DNA from 2 places in the Rhizobium sp. BK049 genome. Region 1 is predicted to be linked to the other one. Evidence: riboswitches for the same ligand, from Rfam matches in the RefSeq annotation. Region 1 holds a riboswitch; the other holds the start of a gene.
The links. Region 1 has a riboswitch for FMN ahead of FHT70_RS14820 (6,7-dimethyl-8-ribityllumazine synthase). Riboswitches for the same ligand answer to the same signal wherever they lie in the genome.
Positions count from the first base shown of each region.

Region 1 (15,386 bases):
TGCCTGCATACTCGGCCCCGGAAAAGCGACTCGTTTCCCGATATTTGCGAGCATTGTCTCGCATCCCGCTTCTGCAAGAGTCGCCGGCCAAGCGCAGCGTTCCATCCGGTTACGATTGTCTTGCGCACCGAAACTATGCGATGACCAATCCACCAAGAGATGCAACGGATAAAAGGCGCGCCATGAAGAAGATCGGTTTTCTCTCGTTCGGGCACTGGACGCCCTCGCCCCAATCGCAGACGCGCTCGGCAGGTGATGCGCTGCTGCAGTCGATCGACCTTGCCGTTGCGGCCGAGGAGCTCGGCGCCGATGGGGCTTATTTCCGCGTGCACCATTTCGCCCGGCAGCTCGCCGCGCCCTTTCCGCTGCTTGCCGCCGCCGGCGCCAAGACCAGCCGGATCGAGATCGGCACGGCGGTTATCGACATGCGCTATGAGAACCCGCTTTACATGGCCGAGGATGCCGGTGCTGCCGATCTTATCGCCGGCGGGCGGCTGCAACTCGGCATCAGCCGCGGCTCGCCCGAGCAGGTGATCGACGGCTGGCGCCATTTTGGCTATGCGCCGCCGGAAGGTCAGAGCGAGGCCGACATGGCCAGGCATCATGCCGAAGTCTTCCTCGAAGTGCTGCGCGGCGAAGGCTTCGCCAAACCGAACCCGCGGCCGATGTTTCCAAACCCGCCGGGCCTGCTGCGCCTCGAGCCGCATTCGGAAGGCTTGCGCGAGCGTATCTGGTGGGGCGCAAGCTCCAACGCCACCGCCGTCTGGGCGGCCAAGCTGGGCATGAACCTGCAGAGCTCGACGCTGAAGGACGACGAGACCGGTGAGCCATTCCACGTCCAGCAGGCCAGCCAGATCCGCGCCTATCGTCAAGCCTGGAAGGAAGCCGGCCACACGCGCCAGCCGCGCGTTTCGGTCAGCCGCAGCATTTTCGCGCTGGTCGACGACCGAGACCGCGCCTATTTCGGCTACGGCAACGACGAAAGCGACAAGATCGGCTTCATCGACGAGAAGACGCGGGCGATCTTCGGTCGCAGCTACGCTGCCGAACCTGACGTGCTCGTCAAGCAGCTTGCGGAAGACGAGGCGATTGCTGAGGCCGACACGCTGCTCCTCACCGTGCCCAACCAGCTCGGCGTCGACTACAACGCCCACGTCATCGAGGCGATCCTCGCTCACGTCGCTCCGGCACTCGGCTGGCGCTGACGGCGAGGGTTGGCGCGAGCCTTCGATATGCGCTGTGGTAATGCGAAACGGCAGCTGTCGTTGGGCCGGCATCATTTCGATGCGCCCGGGACCTAACTGGCGCGGTCGGCGTTGATGATGCGAGCCTTGAATCGGTCACGTCGCGACCGACTTAAGGCTGCAGTCGAATCGCTCGAGTTGCCTCATGCCGCGCACGAACCTGAACGACATCCTGATCTTCATGGCCGTCGTCGATGCCGGAACCTTTATCGCCGGGGGGCAGGCCATGGGCCTCTCCCGTTCGGCGGCGGGAAAGGCCGTCACCCGCCTCGAGGAGCGGCTCGGCGCGCGCCTGCTCAACCGTACGACGAGGACACTCAGCCTGACTGATGAAGGACGAGTGTTCTATGACCAGGGGCTGCAGATCCTGGCATCGGTCGACGAGGCGGAGGCGAGCATTGCGGGGCGAAGTGGTTTGCCGCGAGGCGTTCTCAGACTTGCCGTTCCCGATGTCTTCGGGCCGCTGGTCATGCTCCCTTTACTCGAAAAATATCTTCGCACGTGGCCCGACGTGCAGGTCGAAGTGAGCTTCACCGATCACGCGGCCGACATCGTCGAGGATGGCTTCGATCTGGCGATCGGAATTGGCGCGAAGTCGTCGGCCGCCGACAGCCGATTGATCACGCGCGTGATCGCGAGTGACAAGGTGCTGCTCTGCGCCTCGCCCTCCTATCTCACCGAACGCGGCGTCCCCAATGATATGGCGGATCTGGCCGCCCATGACTGCCTGTTCGTCACCAGCCGCGGCCAAAGGCAGGGCTGGCGCTTTCGCAGCGGTGGCGGCTGGATCAAGGCGCAGGGGCGCAGCCGCCTGAGGCTCGACAGCGGTGAAGCCCTCCACGACGCTGCCCTGGCCGGCTTCGGGATCGCTCTCCTGCCGAACTTCATCATTGCCGCCGATTTGACCGCCGGCCGTCTCCGGCAAGTCCTCCCTGATCTAGAAACCGACGACACCAAAATCTTGGCGCATTATTCCGACAAAGGCGTGTTGGAGCCGCGCGTCCGCTGCTTCATCGATCTGTTGATCGAGGAATTCGGAGGTCAAGGCTAGGCCCGCGCGGCGCTGATGCCACCGCCTTGTCAAAACCGCGAAAGCTCTTGAGCGCCAGCGGAGAGAGGGTGGCGGCGAGGTAAGCGAGGCCGCAGAGAAGCAGCGCCGCGCCAAGCCCGATTGTGCTGATCAGCGCGCCACCGACGAGGCCGCCGAAGGGAATGAGGGCAAAGCACAGGGCGGTGTTCATCGCGGTGACGCGCCCGGACAGCGGTTTGGGGATCCGCTCGAAGATCACCGCCGACAGGATCGGGTTGAGGAAACCGGAGGCAAAGCCTGCGATTGCGAGTGTTGCAAACACGGAGCCGAGCGGCGCATCCACCGCGAGCACCAGGAAGCGCGGAAATCCGGTCAGGAGGAAGGCCACGGTATAGACGATCAGACGCGGCATGCGCTCGCCGATAACAGCGGCAATCACCGCGCCCGCGATGGAAGCGCCGGAGAAGGCGGCGAACATCGCTCCGAGCAGCTCCGGCCCATGCCCGGCATTCTTCGTCCAGACGGGCAGCAGCACGGCGTGATAGGCCTGATCGAGCAGATTGGTGATCGCCACCATGGTGACAATGCTGACGAGCACGGCGTCGCTGCGCAGAAAACGCCAGCCTGCCCGAAGATCGTCGAGATAGGACGACGTTCTGCCAGGCCGCGAGTCGGGCGCGGCGGGGATCTTGGGAACGCGGCGGGTGCCGGGTATGCCTGATGCAACGACCAAGGCAGCCGCAGCGAAGGTGGCGGCGTTGACGAGGAGCGCCTGACCCGGGCCGATCAGTCCGATCAGCGCGCCCGCGCCGGCCGCACCCACCGTCGAGGCCAGCCGCTCGATGGCGCTGGAGACGCCGGTCACCCGTTCGAGCGGCACTTCGGCGAGGGTCGCGATATCGGGAACCATGGCCTGCTTGGCGGCATCGGAAGGCCCGCGCAGCACACCCATGGCAAAGACGAGGGGCAGCAGCACCGGCACGGTCAGCACAGCGAAGAGATCGAGAAGCGGCACCAGCCCTACCGTGATCACGGAGGCCGTGTCGCAGATGATCGCGATGCGCTTGGCGCCGATGCGGTCGATCAGCGGCCCGCCGAGCGCCTTGGCGAGCACATAAGGCAGCATCTCCATCATCGCCGTCAGCCCGGTCAGCACCGGGCTGCCTGTGGCGCTCAGCACGAGCCAGGGGATGGCGATGGTCGATAGCCGGGTGCCAGAAAGTGAAAGTGTCTCTGCGGCGGCAAGCGCCAGGAATGGCCTGCCTTCTCTCACCGCTCGTCCTCCCACTCGCGGTGCGGCAGCCGGCCCGGATAGGGGAAGGCGTGCAGCATGACATAGAAAGGAACCATGCCAGGATTCCGGGACGCCGCCTCCCCCAGCGGCGGGGCGGCCCGCATCGCTTCAAGGATGATGCCTGTCAGCCGCTTCGTCAGGGCCTCGGCTTGTTCCGCCGTCATCGGGATGATGATGTCGTCGGCCGTTGTCGCCCTGCGCCATTCCGCCGGCAGCTCGGCATATTCCTCCAGCGCCTGCTGCATCTGGCCGACCTGCAGCGAGAGAGCCGCCTGGTTGAAGGCCATGTCGAGATCGAGCGCCTCGCCTTCGGATTCGCTCGGGGGAACCGAGGTCAGTTCGTGGCGGGCACGCCACCAGCGGTCGCGCCGCGAGACATGCGGCGCTTCCTCGATGAAACCGTATTGGGCGAGCTGGCGCAGGTGATAGCTGGTCGCGCCGCTGTTCAGGCCTAGCCGAACGGCGAGCTGCGTCGCCGTGGCGGGACCGTCGATCCTCAGCATGCCGAGCATGCGCAGCCGAACCGGATGCGCCAGCGCCTTCAGCGCGGTCGGTTCGGGCACGACACGGCTGACGGTGCGCGAGGCAACAGCATCGGCGGCGGGTTCGGACTTCTGCTCTTTCATGACCCATCATATAATTGCAAACATATCTTTGCAAATAATCCGTTGCAAAACTATCCACCTCCGAAAGGCGCTTGAAAACCGGCTTCGGCCCTAGTCAAGCATCATCACGCGCCCTAAGAGCATCGCCACGATCCGCATGAACAAGGGGCAAGGGATGGCTGAGGAAGCGCAGAAAAACATCGGCACGTGGTATATCGACCCCCATGCCGAAGACAGGATGGCCGATGGGCATGCTCCGATCTGGCGCCACCTGATCGATCTCATGCTCGAGCGGGACCTTTCCGAAAAGAGCGTGCTCGATTTCGGCTGCAACCAGGGCGGCCTGTTGCGGCATCTCTATGCGATCCGCCCATTCCGCAAGGCGCTGGGTATCGACATCGCCGAAACTTCTATTGCCAAGGCTGAGACGCTGACAGGCAATCTGCCGATCCGGCATCAGGTCGGCGGCAGGCTGGAGGGCTGGAGCGACGAATTCGATCTCGCCCTCAGCCACGAGGTCATTTACCTCGTCCCCGACATCGACGCGCACGCTGCCGATATTCGCCGGGCACTGAAGCCGGGCGGCGTCTATTATGCGGTGACCGGCTGCCACACGGACAATCCGCTCTGGCCGAAATGGCGCGAGCTCGTCGCCAACCGCACCAATACCGTCGTTCAGGATCGGTCGATCACCGATTACGGCCGCGCCTTCGAAAGGGCAGGCTTCGACGTTTCTGCCCGCAAGCTTGAATATGACGGATTCATTCCCTTCGTCGCGGATGGCTGGACGCCGGACTTTGCCGATGCGCTGAATTACTACACGCAAACAAAAATCGTCTTCCGGCTGGTCAAGCGCTAAACACTGCTGGCTGAAGTTTCATCAGCTCCACATCGAAATGCGGCGGACTATTCGGAGCGAGCTGGACGAAACGGCCCCTGACGCGGAAGATTTCCTGGACGAGGCCGCACTCCGCAAGCTCGCGCGGCGCGCCGTCGAACCTGAGCTGCCCCTTTTCGAGCAGCGAGATGCGGTCGCTGACGGCGATCGCCTGGTTTATGTCGTGGATCGCCATGACCACGGTGACGCCCTTTTCGCGGCTCAGCCGATGTACGAGATCGAGCACTTCGACCTGATAGCCGATATCGAGGAAGGAGGTCGGCTCGTCGAGTAGCAGGATCTCCGCCTCCTGGGCGAGAGCGGCCGAAATCCACGCCCTCTGTCGCTCCCCGCCGGACAATTCGCGCAGGCTGCGATCGGCTAAATCAGACAGGCCGGTGCTTTCGAGCGCCCATTCGATCGCCTCTTCGTCGCGGCTGTCGTAATAGCGGAACAGACCGACATGGGGATAGCGGCCCTGGCGCACGAGCTGGGCGACGGTCATCTCGTCGGGCGCCGTCGGCTGCTGCGGCAGGAAAGCAAGCTTCTTCGCCAGCATCCGGCGCGACATGGAAGCGACGGCAACGCCGTCGAGCGACGCCCTGCCCTCCGCCGGCCGGATGAGGCCGGCCAGCGCATGCAACGCCGTGCTCTTGCCAGAGCCGTTCGGCCCGATCAGCGCCCGGATCTCCCCCTTTTCGAGCGAAAGGCTGAAGCTGTCGAGAGCTTTGCGCTTGTTGTACATCACCGAGAGGTCGGAACAGGACAATGGCATTTCGGCCTCACATGGTTTTGCGCAGCAGCGCCAGCAGAAGCGGCACGCCGAAAACGGCCGTGACCACGCCGATCGGGATTTCCTCGGCATGGCCGAGTAGCCGGCCAATGAGATCACCGAGCGCGACGACGACGGCGCCGAGCACGATCGTCAGCGCCAGCGACAGCCTAAAATTCCGCCCGGCCAGGAAGCGAGCGAGATGGGGCACGATGAGGCCGACGAAGACGATCGGCCCGACCGCGCCGACGGCACTTGCCGCAAGCGCGCAGGAGACGACCAGCACGATCGAGAACTGCCTGCGATAACCGAGCCCGAAGGACCGGGCGACGGGCGCATCGAACTGCAGCAGCATCAACGGCCGGTAGATCACCGGCAGCATGGCGAGGCCGGCGATGGTGAAGGGCAGCAGGAAGAGCGCATGATCCCAACTGCGGGCGTAAAGGCTGCCGGACAGCCATTCGAGAATGATCTCGATGCGGGCCGATCCCCATCCGGCGATGAGGCCGATCGCCACCGCATGCAGCACCGCGCCGACCGCCACGCCGCAGAGCGTGATGCGTAGCGCGCTGAGGCCGAGGCGGAAGGCGAGCAGATAGATGACGCCGCCGGCGAGTAGGCCGCCGGCAAGCCCTGCCGCCGGCAGCCATGCGACCGGCAGTTCGGCCAGCGTGTTCGAGCCGGGCTCGAAAATATAGACGGTAAACAGCAGAAAGATCGTTACCGACAGTGTCGCTCCCTGCGACACGCCCATCAGCGAGGGATCGGCAAGCGGATTGCGGGTGATGGTCTGCAAGAGATATCCCGCCAGCGAAAAATGAATGCCGGCTAGGATGCCGGTGGCGATGCGCGGCAGCCGGATATCCAGAATGATCAGCCGCGCCTCCGCCGAGCCGCCGCCGCTCAGAACGGCCGCGACGTCTCCCATGGGAATGTCGGCGACGCCGAGAAAGATCGCCGCCGCAATTGAGAGGACCGTTAATACGGCGAGCGCAGCTGTCATGCCGAAGCTTGCCTGACCGGCCAATATCGATGCCGGCGCGCTCATGGCGTCTCACCGGCAAGGCTCAGCCGCCCGCGCTGGACGAGATAGATGAAGATCGGGCCGCCAAGCATTGCGGTGACGATGCCGACGGGCAGTTCACGCGGGATGGCGATGCTGCGCGCGAAAACATCGGCGACCGTCACGATCAGCGCGCCGAGCGAAGCGCTCAACCCGATCTCCCAACCCGTGCCGCGGGGTTTCAGCAGCCGGGCGATGTGGGGAGCGGCAAGACCGACGAAGGCGACCGGCCCGGCGACGGGCGCAACGCCCGCGACCGGAATGACGGCAAGGATGAGAACGAGCGGCTTCCACAGGCCGAGCTGCAGGCCCATGCCGGCCGCCGCATGATCGCTCAGCATGAACATGCCGATGACCCGCCGCAGAAGGAGCGTCCCGGCAACCCCGGCGAACGTCCAGGGCAGCATATAGAGGACATGTGACCAGCTGCGCCCCTGGAAGCCGCCGGCAAGCCAGAAGAGCAGCGATGCCGATTGCGGCCCTGTCAAGAGCAGCACATAGGTGGTGATCGCGCTTAAGAACAGCGAGACGCTGACGCCGCCGAGCGCAAGCTGCAGCGGCCGCCCCTGCCCGCCGCGCGAAACCCAGAATGTCACCGAGGCAGCCAAGACCCCGCCGGCAAGGCCGATGAAGGGATAATAGGCAGGTGAAAGCCAGGGCAGAAAAACGAAGCAGCAGACGATCGGCGCGACCGCCCCGGATGTCACGCCGGTAATGCCCGGATCGGCCAGCGGATTGCGCGTCAGCGTCTGCAGCAAGTAGCCGGAAACGGCAAGGCCCGCCCCGCCGGCGGCCGCCGCCAGGCTGCGCGGCAGCCGCAGCGTCCAGACGAGGACAGATTCGAGCTTGCCGTCGGGCGCCAGAAGCACGCGCAGCGCTGTCTCGACCGAAAGCGTCTTGGCGCCAACCAGCAAGCCGAGCATCGTCGCCAGCATCGCGGCGGCGACAATGAGCCCTATGGCCAGGAATGATTGCCGGGGGCTCATCGCAGGCCTTTTCCTTGAACTTAGTTCTGCAGTTCGGCCGGGATCAGCTTGGCAGCCTCGGCCTTGACATCGACAGCCGGGAACGTGTCGGGGTAGAGGTAGTGCGCAGCCTCGCGCAGCACGATTTCGCGGGCGATCGGGCCGTTGGTCTCGACCCACTGGTCGCCGACGTAGAAGACGCGGTTGTTCTTGACTGCCGACAGCTGCGACCAGATCGGGTTGCTCTCATGCGGGCGATCCGGGCCCGAATCATAGACGAAGATGACCTCCGGATCCTTCTCGAGCATGGTTTCGAGGCTGAGGTCGATGCCGAACTCGCCGCCCGGATTTTTCGGCCCCGGAACATTGTCGCCGCCGATCGCGGCGACGATCGAGGCCGAGGTATTTTCCGTGTGGAAGGCGAAGGGTGTCGCGCCGCCCCACATGATCAGGAAGCGCGGGTGAACGCCCTTCGGCGCCTTGGCGGCAAATTCCGCAAGATGCTTGCGGAATTCGGCGTTCAGCTGCTCGCCGCGTTCGGGCTGGCCGAGCAGCTTGGAAAGGGCGGCGGTCTCGCTGTAGCTCTCTTCGAGCAGTTCCATATTATAGGCGACGTAGGGCGCGATGTTTTGAAGCTGCGCCGCATTGCCGACCGTATAGCGGCGGATCGCGACGATCAGATCCGGCTTGGCTTCGGAGAGAAGTTCCAGATTGGGCTTAGCGCGCTGGCCGATCTGCTTCATTCCGGAAGTCAGGCCCAGCAGGAATTCGGGCTCGCGGCCTTTCGTCATATAGGTGCTGGCGACCGGCTTGATGCCGAGTGCCAGCGCGACGTCATCTGCGAAATAGGAAATCGAGGCAAGGCGCTTCGGCTGTGCCGGAACTTCGACGGTGACGCCACGATCGTCGACGACCGAGACTTTCTTGCCGTCGTCGGCCGGCGCGGCCCCTGCCACGAGCATTGCGGACAGTCCGAGGGCCGAGAAAAATTTATGTGCGTATCGAGTCATATCTGAAAACTCCCCTCTGACCGGCAGAGGCTTTAGCCAAAAAAGCGGAGTTTAACAATCATGATTCTTTTGCGCTGTTTCTGGGAAGGGACGGCACTGCCTGCACAAGCGGTCAGTTCCCATCTCAGGCTCAATCCTCAGCCAAAGTGAAGACGGCGCACGGCTCGGCGATGCCGCGCAGGGCGTGCTCGCCGAGCGGCGTCAGCGCAGCCTGGGTATTCGCCGCCACGGCGCCTGAGATCAGCACGCTGTGGCCGAGCGGCTTGCAGAGCCCTTCCAGCCGGCTGACCAGATTGACCGCCGGGCCGATGGCGGTGAAGTCAAGCCTGTCGGCGGCGCCGATATTGCCCCAGAGGATTTCGCCGAAATGCAGGGCGGCCCCGAAGGGCAGCGGCGCCAGCCCCTCAGCCTCACGCATCCGATCGAGATGAACCATGCCGGCGCGGCAGGCGGCTACAGCCCGAAGCGCCGCCTCACAGGCCTCTCGATCAGCTCCGGCCCCGTTGCCGGAAGCAGCAGTGACGGGAAAGATCGCCAGCACGCCGTCGCCGATGAATTTCAGCACCTCGCCGCCGAAGGCATGCACGGCGCCGGCGACGCGGTCGAAATAAGCGTCGAGCGCGGATATCATCGCCTGCGGCTCCGTCACTTGGGAAAGCGCGGTGAAATCCCGCAAATCGGCGCAGAGAAGAGCGGCGCGAATGGTTTCGCCGGTGCCCCGGGCAAGCGCACCCGCCTGAACGCGAGCCGCACTGCGCCGGCCGAGGTAGGCTTCCAGCAGCGCCGCCTGCGCTTCCCGCGCAGCAAGGACTGCGAGTGGCGCCGCAGCAAAACGCGCGACGTCCTGCAGCCGCGCGGCTTCATCAGGAGAAAATTCGTCCGCCCCTGCCCCCTTGCCGATGCCCGCCCAGCCGAGCACGGCGCCGTCCCGCGAAGCTCCAATCCTCTCCTCCCAAACCGGCCCGAGCCCGGCTAGCCATTCGCGCCCGGCATCGCTTTGCGGTGCGGCGGCAAACCCCAGCGCCTCGATGACGGCTCCGGTTTCCGCCCGCCACAGCCAGCTACGCCGCGCTATGATCGGATGCGGCACCGAAAGTGTCAGCGCGCCGCCGGAAAGCTCCAGGCCGTCGGCCAGCAGCCGGCGCCCGAGCTCGGCCAGAAACCGTTCGGGGCCGGGCGAAGCCGCAGCCTCGTCAATCAGCCAGGCAATGGAGGAAGGCAGATCCATGGGTTAACATTGGCATTGCAACAGGACGGGGGCAACCCCGCGACATCAGCCCCACGGAGACTCCTGCGGCATCTCAGGAGGTCTCCGGTATTCGCCTGTTGGCAACCAAAAATGCGCAACGACATCGTAGGACTTGTGCCGAGGATCTGCGGCGATCCAATTAAGAAAATGTAAATAAAGGTTTTCTGTTAATGATTGCCCTGGCCAGATGCAGAGCATGACTGACTTCATCGGCCCACTCAGGACACCTGTGGATTTCCTATCGGCACTTGCCCCCGCCGAGTCCCTCCGCAACCCTGTCAACCCCACCTCCCAACAACACTGTGGAAAACCATTCATCATGGTGGAAAACAACCCAATAAACACCTTTAAATTGCGCGACATTCGTTCGTTTATGTGCGAACTTGTCATTAGCGATTGAGGGGTTGCTATGGGCACGACATACTGGCCGAAAGACCCGCTGGACGGGAATGACATGACCCTGCTGACGTCGATCCTTCGGCGCTGGTGCGCGCGTTATGGGATCGAGTTTACAGCCGAAGAAAGCAAAGGGAAGGCGAAGGAACTCGTCGAATGGTTCGAGTTCGGTGTCAAGGATCCGGCCGAGCTCGAAGAGCTGATCGACGGAAAGCACTGGCTCGTCAGCCGCATCTGAGCGCAGCGTTATTTCAGCTGATAAAGGCCGGGCGAAACATCGCACCGGCCCTCGTTCGTCTCCCTCTGTCAAAAGTTTTAGTAGTCATCGCGCCAGCGGCGTTCGCGGTCCCAGCGCCCCTCATAGCGCCAGCGCGGGCCATCCCAATCGCGATGACGCCGCTCCCAGCCCCAGCGGGGCGGACCGCCATAGAAAGCTACAGGCGGCGGGCGGCGCCAGTTGCGCCGGCATTCGCCCCAGCGGGTCAGATGCCAGCCGCGACCACAGGCGTAGTCGACCTTTGTGACAGTGCTCTCAACCTTGATTGCCCCGATCGGCATCGCCTGAGCTGTGCCAATCGAGAGGCTGCCAGCGAGCAAGGCAGCCGCGATAGAAAGTGCCTTCATCGAAAACTCCATTTCATCCAGCCGCAATCACCTTAGGACCGCCAAATTGAACTGGAGATGAACTGCGCGTTCATGTTTGCGGACGATAAAGCAGCACTTTTTTTGACCGCAGCGGACCGTTCTTCCCGTAGGGTCAAGCGCTTGGGGAGCATCCTGTCGCCTGCCGAAAACCGTTCATGTCCTTCCGTAAAAAGGATCTGGACCCGGGTCCCGCCCGGCCGCGACTTCCGTGAGCCGGCCGAGATAATGCGCCCAGCCCTCCTCATGACCGGCGCATTGCTCCGCACTCGGCAGACCGCTATGGGTGAGCCGCAAAAGCGTTCCGCCTCCTTGCTCGATCAGATCGATCTCGACCAGGCTCGATCCCGGCGGCACCACCTCGCTGCCATCCCAGCCGAAGCTGTAGGCAAGCCGATGCACCGGCACCACCTCGCGGAAGGAGCCGCGCGCAAAACGGGCGCCGGTGACGTTCACGAGATAGAGCCCACCCGGCTCCGGCTCGACCTCGGCCTCCGTCCCCATCCAGCGCAGGATCTTCTCCGGATCGGTCATCAGTGCAAACACCGCCGCCGGCGGCGCCGCAAGATGCGCCTCGCGGCGCACGACGAAAGATTCTGGCATCGCTCTCTCCCATGGTTGCTGCTCTACCCCTCAATGAGGCCGAGCAGCATGCTTTTTCGACATGGATGTCCTCAGCGGAAGCATGTAGGTGGATGCGCACGCTGCGCAAGGGCGATGGGGCACGTGCCCTTCGGACGAAAACGTCTTCCCTATTGCCAGCCCGCCGCCTTGGCCCTATTGTCCGCGCCGTTCTCAGGGCGGGGTGAAAGTCCCTACCGGCGGTATGCAGTTTCGATTGCGAGCCCGCGAGCGCCTTCCTCGGAAGGGTCAGCAGATCAGGTGAGATGCCTGAGCCGACGGTCATAGTCCGGATGAAAGAGAACGTGCGCTGCTGCTGCCCTCCGGGCTGGCTGCGGATGCTCGTGATCGCCTTGGGTGATGTGTCTGTACGCCAAAGGAGATTACCATGACACCCACCCGTTATGCCTTCGTCAAAGCCGGCTGGCACGCCGATATCGTCGACCGTGCGCTCGAAGGTTTCCAACAGCTTGTTCCCGCCGAACAGATCGACGTATTCGACGTCCCCGGCGCCTTCGAAATGCCGCTGCTGTCGCGCGATCTTGCCGCGAGCGGGCGCTATGCCGCCGTCATTGCCGCCGCCTTCGTCGTCGATGGCGGGATCTACCGCCACGAATTCGTCGCCCAGGCCGTGGTCGATGGCCTAATGCGCGCCGGCATGGATACCGGCGTGCCGGTGCTGTCGGTCTCACTGACACCGCATCACTATCAGGAAACCGAGCATCACACGCAGATCTACCGCGCTCATTTCGTCGAGAAGGGCCGTGAGGCTGCGCGCGCCGCTCTGATGATCGGCAAAACGCGCGCCGCCCTTGCTGCTTAAAAGCTAGCGCAACAGACGGCGGGATGGCCCGCCGTCTTCTTCATGTCGACTGAAGAATTGATTCGACGCTCGACCCGCGCTGTGGTCCACTCGATCCTGACATGTATCGCCATTCTTAATGCGTCCAAACCTCAAGGGAGCTGAAGATGAGCAATGCAATGCGCAGTGAACCCCCAACCGAATCCATGAAAACACGACCGGGCGACACCAAGCTCGAAGTGGTCGTCATTCCCGTTTCCGACGTCGACCGCGCCAAACGTTTTTACGAGAGCCTTGGCTGGAGGCTAGAAGCCGATTTCGCCAATGATGCCGATTTCCGCGTGATCCAGTTCACCCCACCGGGCTCCGGTTGCGCGATCATCTTCGGCAAGAATGTCACCGCCGCCGCTCCCGGCTCCGCCCAAGGCCTCTATCTCATCGTCTCCGACGTCGAGGCCGCAAGGCGCGATCTCATCGCCCGCGGCGTCGAGGTGAGCGAGGTCTTCCACGATGCTTCAGGCGTCTACGCCGGCAAGGACGAGCCCTATCTCTTCGGGCGCCTGCGCATCGCCGGCCGCGACCCCGACCACCGCAGCTATCGTTCCTTCGCCTCGTTCAAGGATCCCGATGGCAACGGCTGGCTGTTCCAGGAAGTCACCACACGCCTGCCGGGACGCATCGACGCCGATGAGACCGCCTTCTCGACATCGAGCGACCTCGCCGCCGCCCTCCGCCGCGCCGCCGAGGCCCACGGCGAACACGAGAAGCGCAATGGAGGCAAACACGACGAGAACTGGCCGGACTGGTACGCCGAATACATGGTCAGCGAACAGGCCGGCAGGCAGCTGCCGTTATAGGTGGCGGCACGGAGCAGCCGCCTTGCCCGTCGGCACCTCAAGGTGAGGCTCTTCGAGCGGCAGATGCTTTCTTCTTTGCTTTGTCGGTATGCCATGTGACAACCACACGGCATACCCTCTCCGGGCTCATCAGGTCGCGACTCACCGATCGAATATATCCCGCCACTGCTTCTCGCCGATCAGACAGTCCGCCGTCGGCGCGTCGGCGGCTATCCTCTCCACCGTCGGCGAGGGTGAAATGCCGCTGATCTCGAGCACCAGCTTGCGGCGCACGGCGATGGCGAAATCCTCAATCCTGTGGACCGGCAGCACGAAGCTGCCGGGGCCGCCGATCACGCAATCGGCGTAATATTTGTCGAGCCCTCCGGGAGCATCGGAAGGACGCAGCATGATCGCCAGCCCGTTGATGATCATGCCCGACGCCACCGCCTTGTCCCTGGTGGCCGTCACCGGGCTGCCGGAATTGTTCGGACCGTCGCCGGAGACGTCGATCACCTCACGCCTGCCGCGAAAGGGTCCGGTGGTGATCATGCTGGCGCCCTGATCGATGGCTGTTGAGATCGAGGTGCGCCGTTGCGTGGCTATCGGCCGGGCGTCAAGCTTATCGGCGAAGGCGATCGCATCCGCTTCCGTCTCAATCACCTGCCAGTCGATCATCGAATCCTGGACGACATAGCCCGCCCATTCGAAATAGCTGATGGCGATGCGGCCGGTGAGCCCGCCTTTGACCGCATCGATGAATTCCTTGTGCTTGAGCGCCTCGACATAACCGTCGCGCTGAATGCCGATCTCTTCGAAATCCATTGACCGCGAGGTGTCGACGGCAAGCACCAGCGTCACATCAACCTCGTTTGCGCCCGCCCCAACTGTCGGCACGACTCCGGTAAGACCCATGAGTACCGCAAGCGTGGTCAGCATCGGCAAATCCCCGCGCATCGAGCAGGGAAATGTAACACAACTTGGCCCGCGAAGGACGCCCGGCCTCGTGCGGGGTTTCAATTTTCGGTGATATCAGGAGCGCCTGCCTTGTGCCTTGAGGCCGCTGCGGGGAACTCACAGAGAGACTCTCCTGCCATGCAGCTTTCCAGGACCTCAACGCAAAGGCGCCCATAAAGGGTTCTTCCACGCCTTCAGCGCTTCCAGAAAAACCTGCAGGCGCAGCGGCAGGAAGCGGCGGGTGGGATAGACGGCGTGCACGAAGATTTCCGGCGAGGACCAGTCCGGCAGCAGGCGAATGAGCTCGCCTCGGTTGATCCCTTCGTCGCAATAGGTCGAAGGCAGCAGCCCGATACCGTGGCCGCGATAGGTAAAGGCGCTGACCGCCTCGAAGTCCCGACTGGAGACCGGCCCGGACACGCGCACGTGGGCCGACTTGCGGCCGCTGACGAGATGCCAATCCGCCTCGCCGTTGCGGCCGTTCAGGAGCACGCATCGATGATCCTTCAGGTCCTCGGGCTTTAATGGAAGGGCCCTGCCCTCGAGATAGTCGGGCGTCGCAACCAGATAGCGCACACTCCGGCCGAGCCGCTGCGCGACGATGGAAGAATCCTTGAGTTCGCCGAAACGAATGGCGAGATCGACATTCTCGGCGACCAGATCGAGGAAAAGGTTGGTGACGAAGAGATCGATCTGGATATCGGGATATGTCCTCAGGAAGGACGAGATGAATTCGTAGAAGACGTCCTGCCCGAAGATGACGGGCACGGAGATCTTCAGCAGGCCTTCCGGCTTCCTCTGCGTCTCCGTCAGCGCCTGCTCGGCGTCCATAAGATGGGCGAGCGGTTCGCTGCACCTGTCGTAATAGGCTCGACCCTGCGCGGTAAGGCTGAGCTTGCGGGTCGTGCGCTGCAGCAGCGTCACGCCGAGCTGCTCTTCAAGCGACGTCACCTTCCGGCTGACGGTTGAAACCGGCATGCCGAGGGAATAGGCCGCACGGCTGAAGCTGCCATACTGCGCCAC
Region 1 is NZ_JACHYV010000012.1:118,167-133,552, reverse strand. Features, by position in the region: gene FHT70_RS14890 (LLM class flavin-dependent oxidoreductase) at 183-1,205, shown strand; gene FHT70_RS14885 (LysR family transcriptional regulator) at 1,390-2,295, shown strand; gene FHT70_RS14880 (MFS transporter) at 2,255-3,547, opposite strand; gene FHT70_RS14875 (helix-turn-helix domain-containing protein) at 3,544-4,194, opposite strand; gene FHT70_RS14870 (class I SAM-dependent methyltransferase) at 4,349-5,032, shown strand; gene FHT70_RS14865 (ABC transporter ATP-binding protein) at 5,022-5,825, opposite strand; gene FHT70_RS14860 (iron ABC transporter permease) at 5,833-6,870, opposite strand; gene FHT70_RS14855 (iron ABC transporter permease) at 6,867-7,871, opposite strand; gene FHT70_RS14850 (ABC transporter substrate-binding protein) at 7,892-8,860, opposite strand; gene FHT70_RS14845 (adenylate/guanylate cyclase domain-containing protein) at 8,991-10,088, opposite strand; gene FHT70_RS14840 (hypothetical protein) at 10,306-10,509, shown strand; gene FHT70_RS14835 (hypothetical protein) at 10,519-10,743, shown strand; gene FHT70_RS14830 (hypothetical protein) at 10,821-11,129, opposite strand; gene FHT70_RS14825 (SRPBCC family protein) at 11,304-11,750, opposite strand; FMN riboswitch at 11,935-12,077, shown strand; gene FHT70_RS14820 (6,7-dimethyl-8-ribityllumazine synthase) at 12,157-12,591, shown strand; gene FHT70_RS14815 (VOC family protein) at 12,738-13,427, shown strand; gene FHT70_RS14810 (DUF1194 domain-containing protein) at 13,569-14,345, opposite strand; gene FHT70_RS14805 (LysR family transcriptional regulator) at 14,520-15,386, opposite strand, start outside.

Region 2 (15,386 bases), on a different contig from region 1:
GTGTCGATGATCTCTTCGAGGCGCTCCGGCGTCAGGTCTTCGTAAGTGTCCTTGCCGATCATCACCATCGGGGCGTTGACGCAGGCGCCAAGACATTCGACTTCTTCCCAGGAGAGCGTGCCTTCGGCATTGCGCTCGAAGGGGTGCGCGTGGATCTTGCTCTTGCAGACCGACATCAGCGCTTCCGAGCCGCGCAGCATGCAGGGCGTCGTGCCGCAGACCTGGACATGGGCGCGCGTGCCGACAGGATGTAACTGGAACTGCGTATAGAAGGTCGCGACCTCGAGCACTCTGATATAGGCCATGTCGAGCATGTCGGCGATCTTTTCGATCGCCGCGCGCGTGACCCAGCCGTCCTGTTCCTGCGCCCGCATCAGCAGCGGAATAACCGCCGACTGCTGGCGGCCGGCGGGGTATTTCTGGATCGTCTTGTCCGCCCAGACCGCATTTTCATCGCTGAAGGCGAATGCGGCAGGCTGAAATTGATCTTCGGCTAATCGACGAACGGACATTCTTCCTCACGCCTTGTCAGTTTAGGGTTCCACACCGCGAAGCGGTCAAAGACTGCATTTCGCAGGCATAGGCCGACTGGTCTTTCTGCATAAATACGACGAATTTGCTGCCATTCGGAATGGCGGCCTTGATCTGATAGCCCTTGGACAAAAGCTCGCCCATGGACGATTGCTGCCCCGGCGGCGTCACTTCCTTATGACCCAGCGGCGTGCCGAGGGTGTCGGCCTCCTGGGCCGAAACCCCGGATGCCGCAAGAAGAATTGCGACGGCCAGTGGCAGAAGCTGCATCAGCGGTCCACCTCGCCGAAGACGATATCGAGCGAGCCAAGGACAGCAGCGACGTCGGCGAGCTGATGGCCGCGGCACATGAAGTCCATCGCCTGCAGATGGGCGTAACCCGGAGCGCGGATCTTGCAGCGATACGGCTTGTTCGAGCCGTCGGAGACGAGATAGACCCCGAACTCGCCCTTCGGCGCCTCGACGGCGGCATAAACCTCGCCGGCAGGCACGTGGTAGCCTTCGGTGTAGAGCTTGAAATGGTGGATCAGCGCCTCCATCGAGCGCTTCATCTCGCCACGCTTCGGCGGCACGACCTTGCCGTCGATCGACGAGAAAGGACCGGTCTTCGCATCCGAGAGCAGGCGATTGACGCACTGCTTCATGATGCGGACCGATTGGCGCATCTCGATCATGCGGATCAGGTAGCGGTCGTAATTGTCGCCGTTCTTGCCGATCGGGATGTCGAATTCGAGATCGGAATAACATTCGTAAGGCTGGGCGCGACGCAGGTCCCAGGCAGCGCCCGAACCGCGCACCATGACGCCGGAGAAGCCCCAGGCCCAGCAATCTTCCAGAGAGACGACGCCGATGTCGACGTTGCGCTGCTTGAAGATACGGTTGCCGGTCAAAAGGTCGTCGATGTCGTCGAGCGCCTTCAGGAACGGATCGCACCAGTCGCCGATGTCCTGCACGAGCTTTTCCGGCAGATCCTGGTGGACGCCGCCGGGACGGAAATAAGCCGCATGCATGCGCGAGCCGCTGGCGCGTTCATAGAACACCATCAGCTTTTCACGCTCTTCGAAGCCCCAGAGCGGCGGTGTCAGCGCGCCGACGTCCATGGCCTGCGTCGTAACGTTCAAGAGATGTGAGAGGATGCGGCCAATTTCCGAGTAGAGAACGCGGATCAGCTGACCACGGATCGGGATCTGGATACCGAGCAGCTTTTCCACGGCCAGCGCATAGGCATGCTCCTGGTTCATTGGCGCGACATAGTCGAGGCGATCGAAATAGGGCACCGCCTGAAGATAGGTCTTGGTCTCGATCAGCTTCTCGGTGCCGCGATGAAGCAAGCCGATATGCGGATCAACCCGCTCCACAATTTCGCCGTCAAGCTCCAGGACAAGACGAAGAACGCCGTGCGCCGCCGGATGCTGCGGTCCGAAATTGATGTTGAAGTTGCGGACGTTATGTTCTGTCATGGCGATGAGCTCGCGTTTTCAGATAACCAGTGAATGACGGGCGCAGAGCCCGCCAGCCGCCTTGAATTATTGTTTCGCTTTTTCGTCGCCAGGAAGCACATATTCCGTGCCCTCCCATGGCGACATGAAGTCGAAGTTGCGGAATTCCTGCTTGAGTTCCACCGGCTCGTAAACGACGCGCTTCGCGGCGTCGTCATAACGAACTTCGACGAAACCAGTGGTCGGGAAGTCCTTGCGCAAAGGATGACCTTCGAAACCGTAGTCGGTCAGGATGCGGCGCAGGTCCGGATGGCCGGTGAAGAGCACACCGTACATGTCCCAAGTCTCACGCTCGAACCAGTCGGCGCCGGGATAGATGGGGCAAGCAGAGGGAACCGGCGTATCCTCGTCGGTCGCGACCTTGACGCGGATGCGCAGGTTCTTCTTCGGCGACAGCAGATGATAGACGACGTCGAAACGCAGTTCGCGCTGCGGCCAGTCGACGCCGCAAATGTCGATCAGGTTGACGAAACCGCACTTGGCGTCGTCACGCAGGAAGGTCAGGAGCGGGATCAGGTTTTCACCCGTCGCCGTCAGCGTCAGCTCGCCGTACTTCATCTGCGAGGCGACGATCAGGTTGCCGCGCGCTTCGCCAAGATAGGAGGCAAGCTCAGTCAGGGCTTCACTCATATGCCTTGTCCTTAACCCTTAGCGTTCGATCGTGCCGGTGCGCCGGATCTTCTTCTGCAGCAGAAGCACGCCGTAAAGCAGTGCCTCCGCCGTGGGGGGACAGCCCGGCACGTAAATATCGATCGGCACGACACGATCGCAGCCGCGAACAACCGAATAGGAATAGTGATAGTAGCCGCCGCCATTAGCACAGGAGCCCATCGAGATGACATAGCGCGGCTCAGGCATCTGGTCGTAAACTTTGCGCAGAGCCGGCGCCATCTTGTTAGTCAGCGTGCCGGCGACGATCATCACGTCGGACTGGCGCGGCGAAGCGCGCGGCGCAAAACCAAAGCGCTCGACGTCATAACGCGGCATGGAGAGCTGCATCATTTCGACAGCGCAACAGGCAAGACCAAAGGTCATCCACATCAGCGAGCCGGTACGGGCCCAGTTGATCAACTCGTCCGTCGAGGTGACGAGGAAACCCTTGTCGGCGAGTTCGTTGTTGATCTCGCCGAAAAATGCGTCGTTGCTGCCGATCGGCTTGCCGGTCGACGGATCGATGATGCCCTTCGGCTGCGGCGCGACGAGCGGCTGGTTGCTCACAGGGGTCACTCCCATTCCAGGGCTCCCTTCTTCCATTCATAGATAAAGCCGATGGTCAGCACGAGGAGGAAGACCATCATGGACCAGAAGCCGAACCAGCCGATGGCGCCGAAGGAAACGGCCCAGGGGAAGAGGAAGGCGACCTCGAGGTCGAAGATGATGAAGAGGATCGACACGAGGTAGAAGCGGATGTCGAACTTCATGCGGGCGTCGTCGAAAGCGTTGAAACCGCATTCGTAAGCCGAGAGCTTTTCCGAATCGGGCGCTTTGAAAGCCACGGCGAACGGCGCAATGAGCAGCGCCAGGCCGATAACGAGCGCAATGGCGATGAAGATAGCGATCGGAATATAGGAACTGAGCAGTTCAGTCATCATGTTCATCCTTGCTTGCCGGAGGCGCCAGGCGGCGCATTTGGGCAATTGCCCGACAAGCGAACGTGCGTTGCAACAAGCCGTGGTTAGCGCAGCCGACGCCGCGGCGCAAGACTTTTACAGAGGCAATTCGACGCGTCGCGGGCGGACATTATCAAGCAGATGCAACGATGTCGCGACAAATCCGCAGATGTCGATTCAAGCTGCATGCCTGACCCCTGGAAACTGCATGGCTTTCGGAAGAGAATGGCGCGAGTGACGGGGCTCGAACCCGCGACCTCCGGCGTGACAGGCCGGCACTCTAACCGACTGAGCTACACCCGCGCATGACGGACGGAAGAGCCGGACGGCGGCGATTGAACGCCTGCTTTGAAATGGCGCGAGTGACGGGGCTCGAACCCGCGACCTCCGGCGTGACAGGCCGGCACTCTAACCGACTGAGCTACACCCGCACTTCATTTCAAGCAATCCGGATGCCTTCGCACCCTCACCAAAACGGCTGGCCGTTTCGATGAGCGGCTAACTACGGGGTTCGCCTTTTAGTGTCAAGCAGGTTTGGAGACAAAACCATGACAGTCGTTGAATTGTTTCGGCAAAGCCGCTGCAGGAAGAACGGAAAGCCGGCAATTCCAACCTCCGCAGCCGTAGCGAGGCACGATCGGAGCCGACAGCGCAGGCAAAATGCATAAGCCCGCGGCTCCCCCTCCCCTTTATCCACAGGCCGACCGAGCCCGTTCGGCAGCGCAGACGAGCAGACCACCGCCAAAAAAATCAAAAATTCTTCACAAACACTCTTGCGGTTTTGCCGCGATCCGCATAGATCACGGCCACCAACGCAGCAGGCCAATCGGCTTCGCCAGCGATGGGCGATTAGCTCAGTTGGTAGAGCGCCTCGTTTACACCGAGGATGTCGGGAGTTCGAGTCTCTCATCGCCCACCATTTTTCCTCTTGAGTTTCGAAGAGTAATGTCGAGCCGCAGTGATCTGCCGCGGATTGGCTCAATGCAGCTATCTGCCTCTGCAGAAGCTGTCTTACATGAACGCGAACCGACATTCGGCAAGACATTCCGGCACAGCATAGCTGTCCGGCAGGTCAAATGCGGCGCCGTCTGGGAAGCCAGGTTCCACCAAAACGGACTACTCCAGCCTCCGCGCACCTCCTATTGGGCGAATGGATGAGGGCGGGCAAAAATGAGACTATTCGTCGCCCGGAAGTCTCCGCGCTTGAAGGCTTACCGCGCCGGGGGGTGCCATGAGAACTCTATGCTCCGCATTGACGCTGTGCATTGCGATTGCCCTTTGCACGCCAAGCTCCGTCTATGTCAGGCTGCCCGGAAACGCCTTCAAGACGAATCCGAAATGCCAGCGCCACGTACCGAAGACGAAGTTTGACAGAAGGTGCGACCAGCCGATACTGGGCTTCAAGGACTTTACGCCTCCGCTTGTGACCGTCCTCGGGATCTGAAGATCCTGCTCGGCTGCCGGCAAATCATCCCTTCGCCAACTCCTGATCCACCGCCGAAACCAGCCGCGAATCATCTGCCGTCACATCAGGCGCGAAGCGGGCGGCGACTTTGCCGTCGCGGCCGATCAGGAATTTTTCGAAATTCCAGAGAATGTCGTCCTCGTCGCCGCCTGATATCCCGTGGACATTCAGGCGTTCGCGCATCGGACCCTCGCCCGTCGTCTTCACGCCTGATTTGGTCAGCTGCCGGTAGAGCGGGTGCTGGGCCTCGCCCTTGACCGAGATCTTAGAAAAGATCGGGAAGATGACGTCGTAGGTGGTGGTGCAGAAATCGAGGATCTCGGCGTCCGTGCCTGGTTCCTGGCCCTTGAAGTCGTTGGCGGGGAAAGCGGCGATGACGAAGCCGCGCTCGCGCTTTTCGCCATAGAGTCTTTCGAGCCCCTCATATTGCGGCGTGAGCCCGCATTTCGAGGCGACGTTGACAATCAGAAGCACCCTGCCCTTGTATTCATTCAGCGTGGTCTGTCGACCATCCACCGTCTTGACCGGAATATCCAGCACATTGCCCGTCATGGGAACCTCCAATTGGCACGGATCGTTCCGGGAGCTTAGCAATATCGCCGTCATTGTCATCAGGGTGAAGATCAACTCGGCGTCACCATCCCGGCGTCGCCGTTTGGCGACACCGGGATAGCCCGTCAGGCGGGCGAGGTTTCCCGTACGTCATCGAGTAGGAAATGGACGACGAGATAATCCGTCTTGTAGTGGCGGCCGCTGTCCGAGACGGATTCGACGCTGCCACCATCCTTTGGATGCCAGGGATGATAATGAGGGTTGGTGGTGATGAGCGTGATGGCCTTGCCGGCGAACGGCCCCTCGCCCAAGCGGAAGCGCATCTCGGCGAGCGGCCAGATTCGCTCGTAATCTTCCATGGCGATGCGCGCCTTCAGCGCTTTCCGGTGCAGCGGCTCGCCGGCGCCTGCTTCTGCGGATGATTCCAGCATCACTTCTTCGGCATGGGCAATGATTGCATTGAACTCTTCGGGCCACATCCGTCTCATGAAGTCGCTCCTCCCAGGGCTCTTTCGTCATTCACAGGCGAAACTTAACCTTTTGTCCGCAAGAAGCAAATTCTTGTCATGCCGTTGTCATCCGCCTCGGCTGCTCCTACGTTCCCCTCGAACCGCACAAGGGCCGTCAGCCGGCCCCAATCCCGAGATCAAAGATGAAGACACGTGAAGAAAGGCAGGCGTTGCGGGCGAGCATGCCGCGCACCCCGCTCAGCGCCCATCATATAGAAAACGCCCGGCTGCTGCCGGATCGGGGCGAACTGCTCTACCGGATCCCGAATGGCGGCATCGGCGTCGAGGTGGGGGCGGCCTTCGGCGAGTATACGGCGGAGATCCTGGAAAAGAATCGCCCGGCCCAGCTTTATCTCATCGATCCCTGGTCGATGGATCGCTACAGCTCCGGGCTCGACGCGATTCACACGAATTTCGCGGCCGAGATCGAGGCTGGCCGGCTGCACCTGATGCAAGGCACATCGCTCGACAAGCTCGCCGAATTCGAGGATGACTTCCTCGACTGGGCCTATATCGACACCGATCATTCTTTCGAGCTCACCTGGCAGGAGCTCCTGCTCTGCGAGAGGAAGGTGAAGCGCACAGGACGCATTGCCGGCCATGATTTCTGCACCGGCAACACCGTCAAACCGATCGTCTACGGTGTCGTCGAGGCGGTTACGAAATTCTGCAAGGATTATGGCTGGCAATTCGAATTCCTGACGGTCGAATCACACGCGCATTTTTCCTATTGCCTGAAGCGCCTTTGATCAGTTCACGCCTTGCCGGAATATTGTTCGTCGCTGACCTTTTCCATCCAGTCGACATGGCTGCCGTCCAATGCCTCGTGAATGGCAATATGCGTCATCGCCGTGTCCGGGCCGGCGCCGTGCCAGTGTTTTTCGCCCGGCGCAAACCAGACGGTGTCGCCGGCGCGAATCTCGCGAATCTCCCCGCCCCAGCTCTGGGCAAGGCCCTTGCCTGAGGTGACGATCAGCGTCTGGCCGAGCGGATGCGTGTGCCAGGCGGTGCGGGCTCCGGGTTCGAAAGTGACGGAGGTTGCCTTCACCCTTGCCGGCGTCGGCGGCTCGATCAACGGATCCTGCCGAACGGCGCCGGTAAAATAGTCGGCCGGCGGCTTCGTCGAGGGGCTGGAGCCAGCGGGTTTGATCTCCATGATCGTTCCTTTCCATCCATGCTGTTGAAGCTTTACGGTGCGACGATATTTGATCGAGGCGACCGATCAAGACCAGATCGGCAATTGCCGCGCAGTTGCCCGCCTGATAGGCCAAAGCGTTCATAACCTAGGGAGATGTTCATGAAACACCATGCGTTTGGCCGCATGCCGTTCACCGTTACCAATGTCGGCTTCGGCGCCTGGCAAATCGGCGGCTCCTGGGGCGATATCAGCGAGGCGGATGGGCGGGCGGCGCTGAACGCCGCGCTCGATGCCGGTATGACGTTCGTCGACACGGCGGATGTTTACGGCGACGGCCGCTCGGAAAAGATCATTGCCGATGTCCTGAAGACGCGCGGCGGCGAGCGCCCGATGGTCGCAACCAAGGTAGGCCGCCGCCTCAACCCACATGTCGCGGAAGGATATACCAAGGCCAATCTCGAAGGCTTCATCGACCGCAGCCTCAAATACCTCGCGGTCGACAGCCTCGATCTCGTGCAGTTGCACTGCCCGCCGCGCGAGGTGCTTTACCTCCCTGAGGTCTTCGAGGGCCTCGACGCGCTGCAGAAGGCCGGAAAGATCAAGGGTTATGGCGTTAGCGTCGAAAAAGTCGAGGACGGGCTGAAGGCGATCGAATATCCCGGCGTCGTCAGCGTCCAGATCATCTACAACATTTTCCGTCAGCGCCCCGACCATCTGTTCTTCGAGGAAGCACGTCGCAGGAATGTGGCGATCATTGCGCGCGTGCCGCTGGCAAGTGGTCTTCTCTCCGGCAAGATCAGCCGCGAGACGCAGTTTGCCAGCGACGACCATCGCAATTTCAACCGCCACGGCGAAGCTTTCGACGTCGGCGAGACCTTTGCCGGCGTACCTTTCGAGGTCGGGCTGCAGGCGGTCGAGGAAGTGCGCAAGCTGGTGCCGGCCGGCGTCACTATGGCCGCCTTCGCGCTGCGTTGGATCCTGATGGCTGAAGCCGTTACTGTCGTCATCCCCGGCGCCCGCAATGCCGAACAGGCGAGAGCCAATGCGGCCGCAGCCGATCTCGCGCCGCTCTCGCCCGAGCTCATGGTGGGGACGCGCGAGATATACAATCGGCTGATCGCGCCGCATGTGCATCAGCGCTGGTAAGGCTGGAGCGAGTCGCTTTTATTGAAGGCTGCAGCGAGCCGAGAGCGGCCCCTCATCTGTCTGCCGCCACCGACCGGGGTCGCGCCACCGGTTTCGACCCGTCCTCCGGACCCCCGCGAGCGGGGCGAAGGGATATGCCGCACGTGCTTCCTTCACCTCGACGTTGCGCTTGGCACGTCCCCTCGCCCCGTTTTAACGGGGAGAGGGTTAGGGTGAGGGGCAGCTTTCAGTTCGTGGCACTCAGCTCCACCGGAAAGAACAAGGTCTCGCCGGAAGAGTCGCTCACACCGTCATTATCGGTGACAGCGTAAGGCTTGCCGGAGGCGTCGAAGGTGAAGCCTTCGAGCTTGTCGAGCACATAGCCGTTCGTCACGGTCTTGAGTTCGTCGAGGAAGTCTTGTGCTTCGGTCTTCTTCACGACCGGCAGTTCGGCCCCGAGCTTGGCTGGCTTCAGTTCCGAGATCGCCACCTTGTAAAGCTTCTTCAGCCTGGCGGCGTCGCCGACGAGGTTGTCGCGCTCGATGATGTAAACGTTGTCGCCGTGGGCGGAGATCTCAGACAGGCCGACCCAGCCGCTTTCCGTCTTGTCGAGCGGATAGCGCTCGGCGCCCCATTCCTTTTTCTTCGGATTGTAGGAGACGAGCTTGACGAAGCCCTTCTCGTCGTCACTCCACTGTGCGCTGGACGACCATCCACAACGTGGCATCGTCGCCGGTGCCGACAATGGTGACACCCTCGAAGCCGTAGCGAATTTCGTTGGCGGCGAGTTCCCTAGGCAGAGCAATCTCGGCCTTGATGTCGCCCTTGGCATTGACGTTGTAGAGCGCATGCGGGACGAGGCGCTCGCTGTTTCCTTCCGAGGCGAGCCAGAAGGAGCCGTCGGCTGCTACCGCGATGCCTTCGATGTCGAGCTTCTGGGCCGGAGCGCCGTCACGCTTGACGACGAGGGCGTCGGTGATGACGGCCGGCTTCTTGGTTGCGTCGATCGTGTAGATCGTCGGCTGCGAGCCCAGAAAGCTGTCGCTGACGGCGTAGAGCATGCCCGATTTGCCGGGAACGGCGGCGAGACCCGAAAGCGCTGCGAAACCGATCGGATTGCCGTCCTTCTCGGCGGAGACGATCTGTGGATAGGCTTTTTCGCCTTCCGAGCGCTCGTAGATCATTACGTGCGAGCGCACTCCGCCGCCCTTGCCGAGATCGAGTTCATTTGCGGTCGCAAAGAGATTACGCTGGGGGATAGCGATCCCGCCTTCCGGCGAAATGCCCGACGGCAGAAGCTGCACGAGTTCGGGGTCGGCGCCGGTATCCTTATACACGCCGACGACCGAGGCGCGCTCGGCAAGCAGGAAGAAATACTGGTCATCGCCGAACTTGGCGGCTTCGAGACCTTCCGGCTCGACGCCCTTCGATCCCGAACGGCTTTCCGGATAATGGCCGATATGGGCGACGGCGCGTTCGAAGGATGCGCCCGATTCGTAGAGGACCTTGCCCGTCTTGTCGAAGATGGTGAAGCCGCGCGAGCCGCCCTGATAGTCGCCTTCATTGGCGACGACGAGGCGGTTGTCGTCCAGCCACTTCACGGCGTCCGGCTCGCGCAGCACGCCCTTCGATTCGCTCGAGAATTTCAGGGCGCCGTCGCGCTTCGTGTCGATGCCGGAGAGATCGACGCTGCCGGCGGTAAAGTGGGTCTTCTCCTGAGCCGTGTTGGCGTCGATGATGACGATCCCGTTGTTTTCCTGCAGCGTCAGGGCAATTTCATTCAGGCCGTTGAAAGCGACGAATTCCGGCTCCGGATCTTCAGGGGCAACACCGGCGAGACCATTCAGCGCCACATGCTTGATGGTGCCGCAGTCGACGGTGCCGTTGTTGACCTGGAAAACGGCGAGCTCGCCGGCCGGCATCTGCGGGATCTTGCCGTCATTGACCTCTTCGTCGCGTTCGTTTTCGATCGCGATGGCGCCGAGCGTCTTGTCCTTGTTGAGGGCAATCGAATCCGGCTGGCCGCCGAGATCGCAGGTGTGCTCAATCTTTTTCGTCGCCACGTCGACGATCGCGAGGCGGCCGGAGGGTTTGGCCTTGCTTTCGGAAGTGTTGACGGCAACAAGCGCCTTGCCGGCGCTCGAGGTGACCGATGTCGGTTCGCCGTCCATCATCATCGCACCGTCGGCCTTCGGGGCCCTGGCGTCGGTAATGTCGATGAAGCCGATCGCACCGAGCGGGCTGTCGCTATAGATCAGCGTGTTGCCGTCGTCGGTTGCGGTGATGATTTCCGCGGATGTCGGCGAAAGCTTGTCCTTGTCAGCAGGCAGGTTCTGGGCGACCGGGAAGGAGGCGATGCGGTTGAAAACCGGTTCGGCCGCGGCCTGGACGGCAACGGATGCGAGAAGCACAGAAGCGAGCGCTGCCTTGCGCGATAAAATTGTCATGAAATCCCCCAATGTCGAAAGATCGAACAGAGGGGTTTTGCGGGACTGCCATGACAGAGACATGACAGCCCGCGCGTTTTCAGAGATCGGCGTCAGGCCGGCCGACTTTCCCGGCGCATCTCGTTTCGCATGATGAAGAGCGACGCTGAAAGAATGAGCGCGGCGCCCAGCCAGAGATAACCGGCCGGCGCATAACCGAAAAACAACCAGCCGGCGAGCACGTTCAGCGGCAGCTTCAGATCATCGAATGGCTGGACATAGGCGGCGTCGGCACTGGCATAGGCTAGGGTCAGCAGATATTGCGCCACGACCGTCAGGAGGCCTGCCAGAAGGAAGAGCGCGAGTGTCGTGCCTGTCGGTACGGCGAAGCCCGCCGCAAGTGCCAGACCGCCGTTGATCGGCGTCAGCAGCACCAACAGCCAGACGGTGATGGTCTCTGGCCTCTCGATACCGGTCAGGCTCTTGGTGATAAGCGAGGAGGCACCCCAGAGCAGCGCCGAGAGCACCGGCAGGAGCGCCGCCCAGGTGAAACTATCAGACCATGGCTGGAGGATGATCATCGCGCCAGCAAAGCCGACACCAGTCGCTGCCCAGCGGGCCGGGCCGACGCGCTCACCGAGGAACAGGCGGGCACCGAGGATAATGAAGAAGGGCGAGGTCATGACCAGCGCGATCGCCTGCCAGATCGGCACTGAGGCAAGACCGGAAACCCAGGCCTCGACACCAAGCGCGGCAAAGAGGACGCGCACGACGTGTCGCCAGGGATGGTCCGTACGCATGGCCGAAAGGCCTGATTTGCGCAGGAAGGGCAAGGAGAAGAGTAAGGCGAAGGAATATTGCCAGAAGGCTGCGGAGGCCGGCGGAAAGGCGAGCTTCATGGTCAGCCACTGGGTGACGACGTTGAGCAGCGAGAAGGCGACGCCTCCAAGCACCATGAAAGCAGCGCCGGCAACGGCGCGAGATTGCGAGACTGCAAGGGAATTCTGATTCATGTCTTCCATCCGGAACTACAGCGCCGCGCGTCTTTCCAGACGCGCAAAAGACGCTCTAGCGCTTTTAATTGCTGCATAGTTCATCCTTAAATCGATTCCGATTTAAGGAATTATGCAGGCGACCAACATAAATCAGGACGCATGAGGCGACGGCGCGCAGAGGCCGGCAGTCCCCTGCCCGCTCACGGCCATGCTCATTCTCTTTCTTCCGGACTATACCGTCGGCTCCGGAATCGCACCGGATCTGCTGCCCCCTTCCCCGGCCGAAGCTTGAGAAGGCGCTCGCGGGCTCGGGCCACAGCCCTTACCGCCGGTGGGGACATTCACCCCGCCCTGAGAACAGCATCGTTCGTAAAACAAGGCGCTGCCTACGGCAAGCGGCAAAACAAAAGGGGTCCGGCAGCGCCGAACCCCTCGAAATCCTGCTCAGCCGTTCTCGTTTACGACTGCCGGACGATCAAATCAGCCGTTGACGGCGTCCTTCAGGCCCTTGCCGGGCGTGAACTTCGGCACGTTGCGGGCTGGAATATCGACTTCAGCGCCGGTCGACGGGTTGCGGCCCTTTGTTGCAGCGCGATGAGAAACGGTGAAGCTGCCGAAACCAGCGAGGCGGATATCGCCCTTGTTCTTGAGTTCGGCCTGGACAACGTCGAAAACCGCGTCAACAGCGGAAGCCGCGTCAGACTTCGTCAGTCCTGCCTTTTCGGCCACTGCGGACACGAGTTCATTCTTGTTCATGTTTCCACCCCTTTCTAAATGGTATGAAACGACTCAAATCTAAGCTAGGCGCAGAATAGGTTTCATCAGGCCCGCCGGGAACCCAAAAGCCCTGCAAATCAAGGAAAAGCAAGCGTCTCCATGACGTTTTCACAAAAAAGGCTGGCGTTTCCGCCAGCCTTTTTGCGTCTTTTGCTTCAATCGGGCATAAATGTGGCAAACGCCACTCAATGCGCGATCGTTGCGCCCGTATCATCGAGGCCTTCGACCGACGTGATGACGGGCGTTTCCACCGTGCCATCCCACTCGATCGGCTCCGGCCGACGGATCAGCGCATGCTTGATCACCTCGCCCATCCGCGAGACCGGGATGATCTCCATACTGTTCTTCACGTTATCCGGAATCTCCGCCAGGTCCTTTGCGTTTTCTTCCGGAATCAGCACTTTCTTGATGCCGCCGCGAAGCGCTGCCAGCAGCTTTTCCTTGAGACCGCCGATCGGCAGCACCCGGCCGCGAAGGGTGATTTCACCGGTCATGGCCACATGCTTGTTGACCGGGATGCCGGTCATGATCGAAACGATGGCGGTTGCCATGGCGACACCGGCCGACGGGCCATCCTTCGGCGTCGCACCTTCCGGCACGTGCACGTGGATGTCGTTCTTTTCGAACATCGGCGGTTCGATGCCGAAATCGACAGCGCGCGAGCGGACGTAGGAAGCCGCCGCCGAGATCGATTCCTTCATGACGTCCTTCAGATTGCCGGTAACCGTCATGCGGCCCTTGCCCGGCATCATCACGCCTTCGATGGTCAGCAGCTCGCCGCCGACTTCCGTCCAGGCAAGGCCGGTCACGACGCCGACCTGATCCTCGCCCTCGGCTTCGCCATGGCGGAAGCGCGGGACGCCAAGATAGTCGGCGATGTTGGCGGCCGTCACGTGAACGGACTTCGTCTTGCCCTTGATGATCTCGGTGACCGCCTTGCGGGCGAGCTTCATCAATTCGCGTTCGAAGCTGCGGACACCGGCTTCGCGGGTGTACTGCTGGCTGATCGCCATCAGGGCATCGTCGCTGACCGAGAATTCTTCCGGCTGCAACGCATGTTCCTTGATAGCCTTCGGCAGCAGGTGCCGCTTGGCGATCTCGCGCTTTTCATCTTCGGTGTAGCCGGCGATACGGATGATCTCCATGCGGTCCATCAGCGGTGCAGGGATGTTCAGCGTATTCGCGGTCGTGATGAACATCACATCCGACAGGTCGTATTCGACTTCCAGATAGTGGTCCATGAAGGTCGAGTTCTGCGCCGGATCGAGCACTTCGAGCAGGGCCGAAGACGGATCGCCACGGAAATCCATGCCCATCTTGTCGATTTCGTCGAGCAGGAAGAGCGGGTTGGACTTCTTCGCCTTCTTCATCGACTGGATGACCTTGCCGGGCATCGAGCCGATATAGGTGCGGCGGTGACCGCGGATTTCGGCTTCGTCGCGAACGCCGCCGAGCGCCATGCGGACATACTCACGGCCGGTCGCCTTGGCGATCGACTGGGCGAGCGAGGTCTTGCCGACGCCCGGAGGGCCGACGAGGCAGAGGATCGGGCCCTTGATCTTGGTGGCGCGAGCCTGCACGGCGAGATATTCGACAATGCGTTCCTTGACCTTGTCGAGACCGAAGTGATCGGCCTCAAGGATCTTCTCGGCATTGTTGAGGTCGGCCTTGATCTTCGACTTCTTGCCCCACGGAATGCCGAGCAGCCAATCCAGATAATTGCGCACGACCGTGGCTTCCGCCGACATCGGGCTCATCTGGCGCAGCTTCTTCAGCTCCGCCTCCGCCTTTTCACGGGCCTCCTTGGACAGCTTGGTCTTGGAGATGCGCTCTTCCAGTTCGCTCATCTCGTCGCGGCCTTCCTCGCCGTCACCGAGCTCCTTCTGGATCGCCTTCATCTGCTCATTGAGATAATATTCGCGCTGGGTCTTCTCCATCTGGCGCTTGACGCGCGAGCGGATGCGCTTTTCGACCTGCAGCACCGAGATCTCGCCTTCCATGAAGCCGAGAGCCTTTTCGAGACGCTGCTTGACGCTCGTCGTCTCCAGCATCTCCTGCTTCTCGGTGATCTTGATCGACAGATGCGAGGCGACCGTATCGGCGAGCTTGGAATAGTCGTCGATCTGGCTGGCGGCACCGACCACTTCCGGCGAAATCTTTTTGTTCAGCTTCACATAGCTTTCGAATTCGGAAACGACCGAGCGAGACAAAGCTTCCAGTTCGACAGGATCGTCATGGGGCTCCTCGAGCACATGGCCGAGCGCCTCATAGAAATCCTCACGGCTCGTATAAGTGTCGATCTCGGCGCGGGCGCGGCCTTCGACCAGAACCTTGACGGTGCCATCAGGCAGCTTCAGCAGCTGCAGCACGTTTGCCACGGTGCCGACATTGTGGATCGCCGAAGGGTCCGGATCATCGTCGCTGGCGTTGATCTGCGTCACCAACATGATCTGCTTGTCCGAGCCCATGACCTCTTCGAGCGCACGGATCGACTTTTCCCGTCCGACAAACAGCGGCACGATCATATGCGGGAAAACCACGATGTCACGCAAAGGCAGAACAGGGTAGGCAGTGCTGCTCGCTACAGACGTTTTCTTCGTCATTTTTTATCCTTTCCATCGTCCCGTTACCGGGCTCTTTGCACGGCCGCTTGGGATCGGCCGGCACTCTCACTTGGCCTACAAGTGGAGGTTCTTACTATGCTTTTCAAGCCACGCTAACGCCCGCGTTCCCCGTATATGACAGCTTCGTTACAACGG
Region 2 is NZ_JACHYV010000004.1:49,190-64,575, forward strand. Features, by position in the region: gene FHT70_RS05425 (NADH-quinone oxidoreductase subunit E) at 1-512, opposite strand, end outside; gene FHT70_RS05430 (hypothetical protein) at 529-801, opposite strand; gene FHT70_RS05435 (NADH-quinone oxidoreductase subunit D) at 801-1,991, opposite strand; gene FHT70_RS05440 (NADH-quinone oxidoreductase subunit C) at 2,058-2,660, opposite strand; gene FHT70_RS05445 (NADH-quinone oxidoreductase subunit B) at 2,679-3,263, opposite strand; gene FHT70_RS05450 (NADH-quinone oxidoreductase subunit A) at 3,254-3,619, opposite strand; tRNA gene FHT70_RS05455 (tRNA-Asp) at 3,867-3,943, opposite strand; tRNA gene FHT70_RS05460 (tRNA-Asp) at 3,995-4,071, opposite strand; tRNA gene FHT70_RS05465 (tRNA-Val) at 4,484-4,559, shown strand; gene FHT70_RS30675 (hypothetical protein) at 4,872-5,084, shown strand; gene FHT70_RS05470 (glutathione peroxidase) at 5,109-5,657, opposite strand; gene FHT70_RS05475 (hypothetical protein) at 5,783-6,145, opposite strand; gene FHT70_RS05480 (class I SAM-dependent methyltransferase) at 6,310-6,915, shown strand; gene FHT70_RS05485 (cupin domain-containing protein) at 6,921-7,322, opposite strand; gene FHT70_RS05490 (aldo/keto reductase) at 7,464-8,450, shown strand; partial or broken gene FHT70_RS05495 (esterase-like activity of phytase family protein) at 8,677-10,876, opposite strand; gene FHT70_RS05500 (DMT family transporter) at 10,969-11,868, opposite strand; FMN riboswitch at 12,061-12,213, opposite strand; gene hupB (DNA-binding protein HupB) at 12,331-12,606, opposite strand; gene lon (endopeptidase La) at 12,813-15,230, opposite strand.
Region 2: it holds a riboswitch for FMN, as region 1 does, so the genes downstream of both, FHT70_RS05500 (DMT family transporter) here and FHT70_RS14820 (6,7-dimethyl-8-ribityllumazine synthase) in region 1, are expected to answer to the same signal.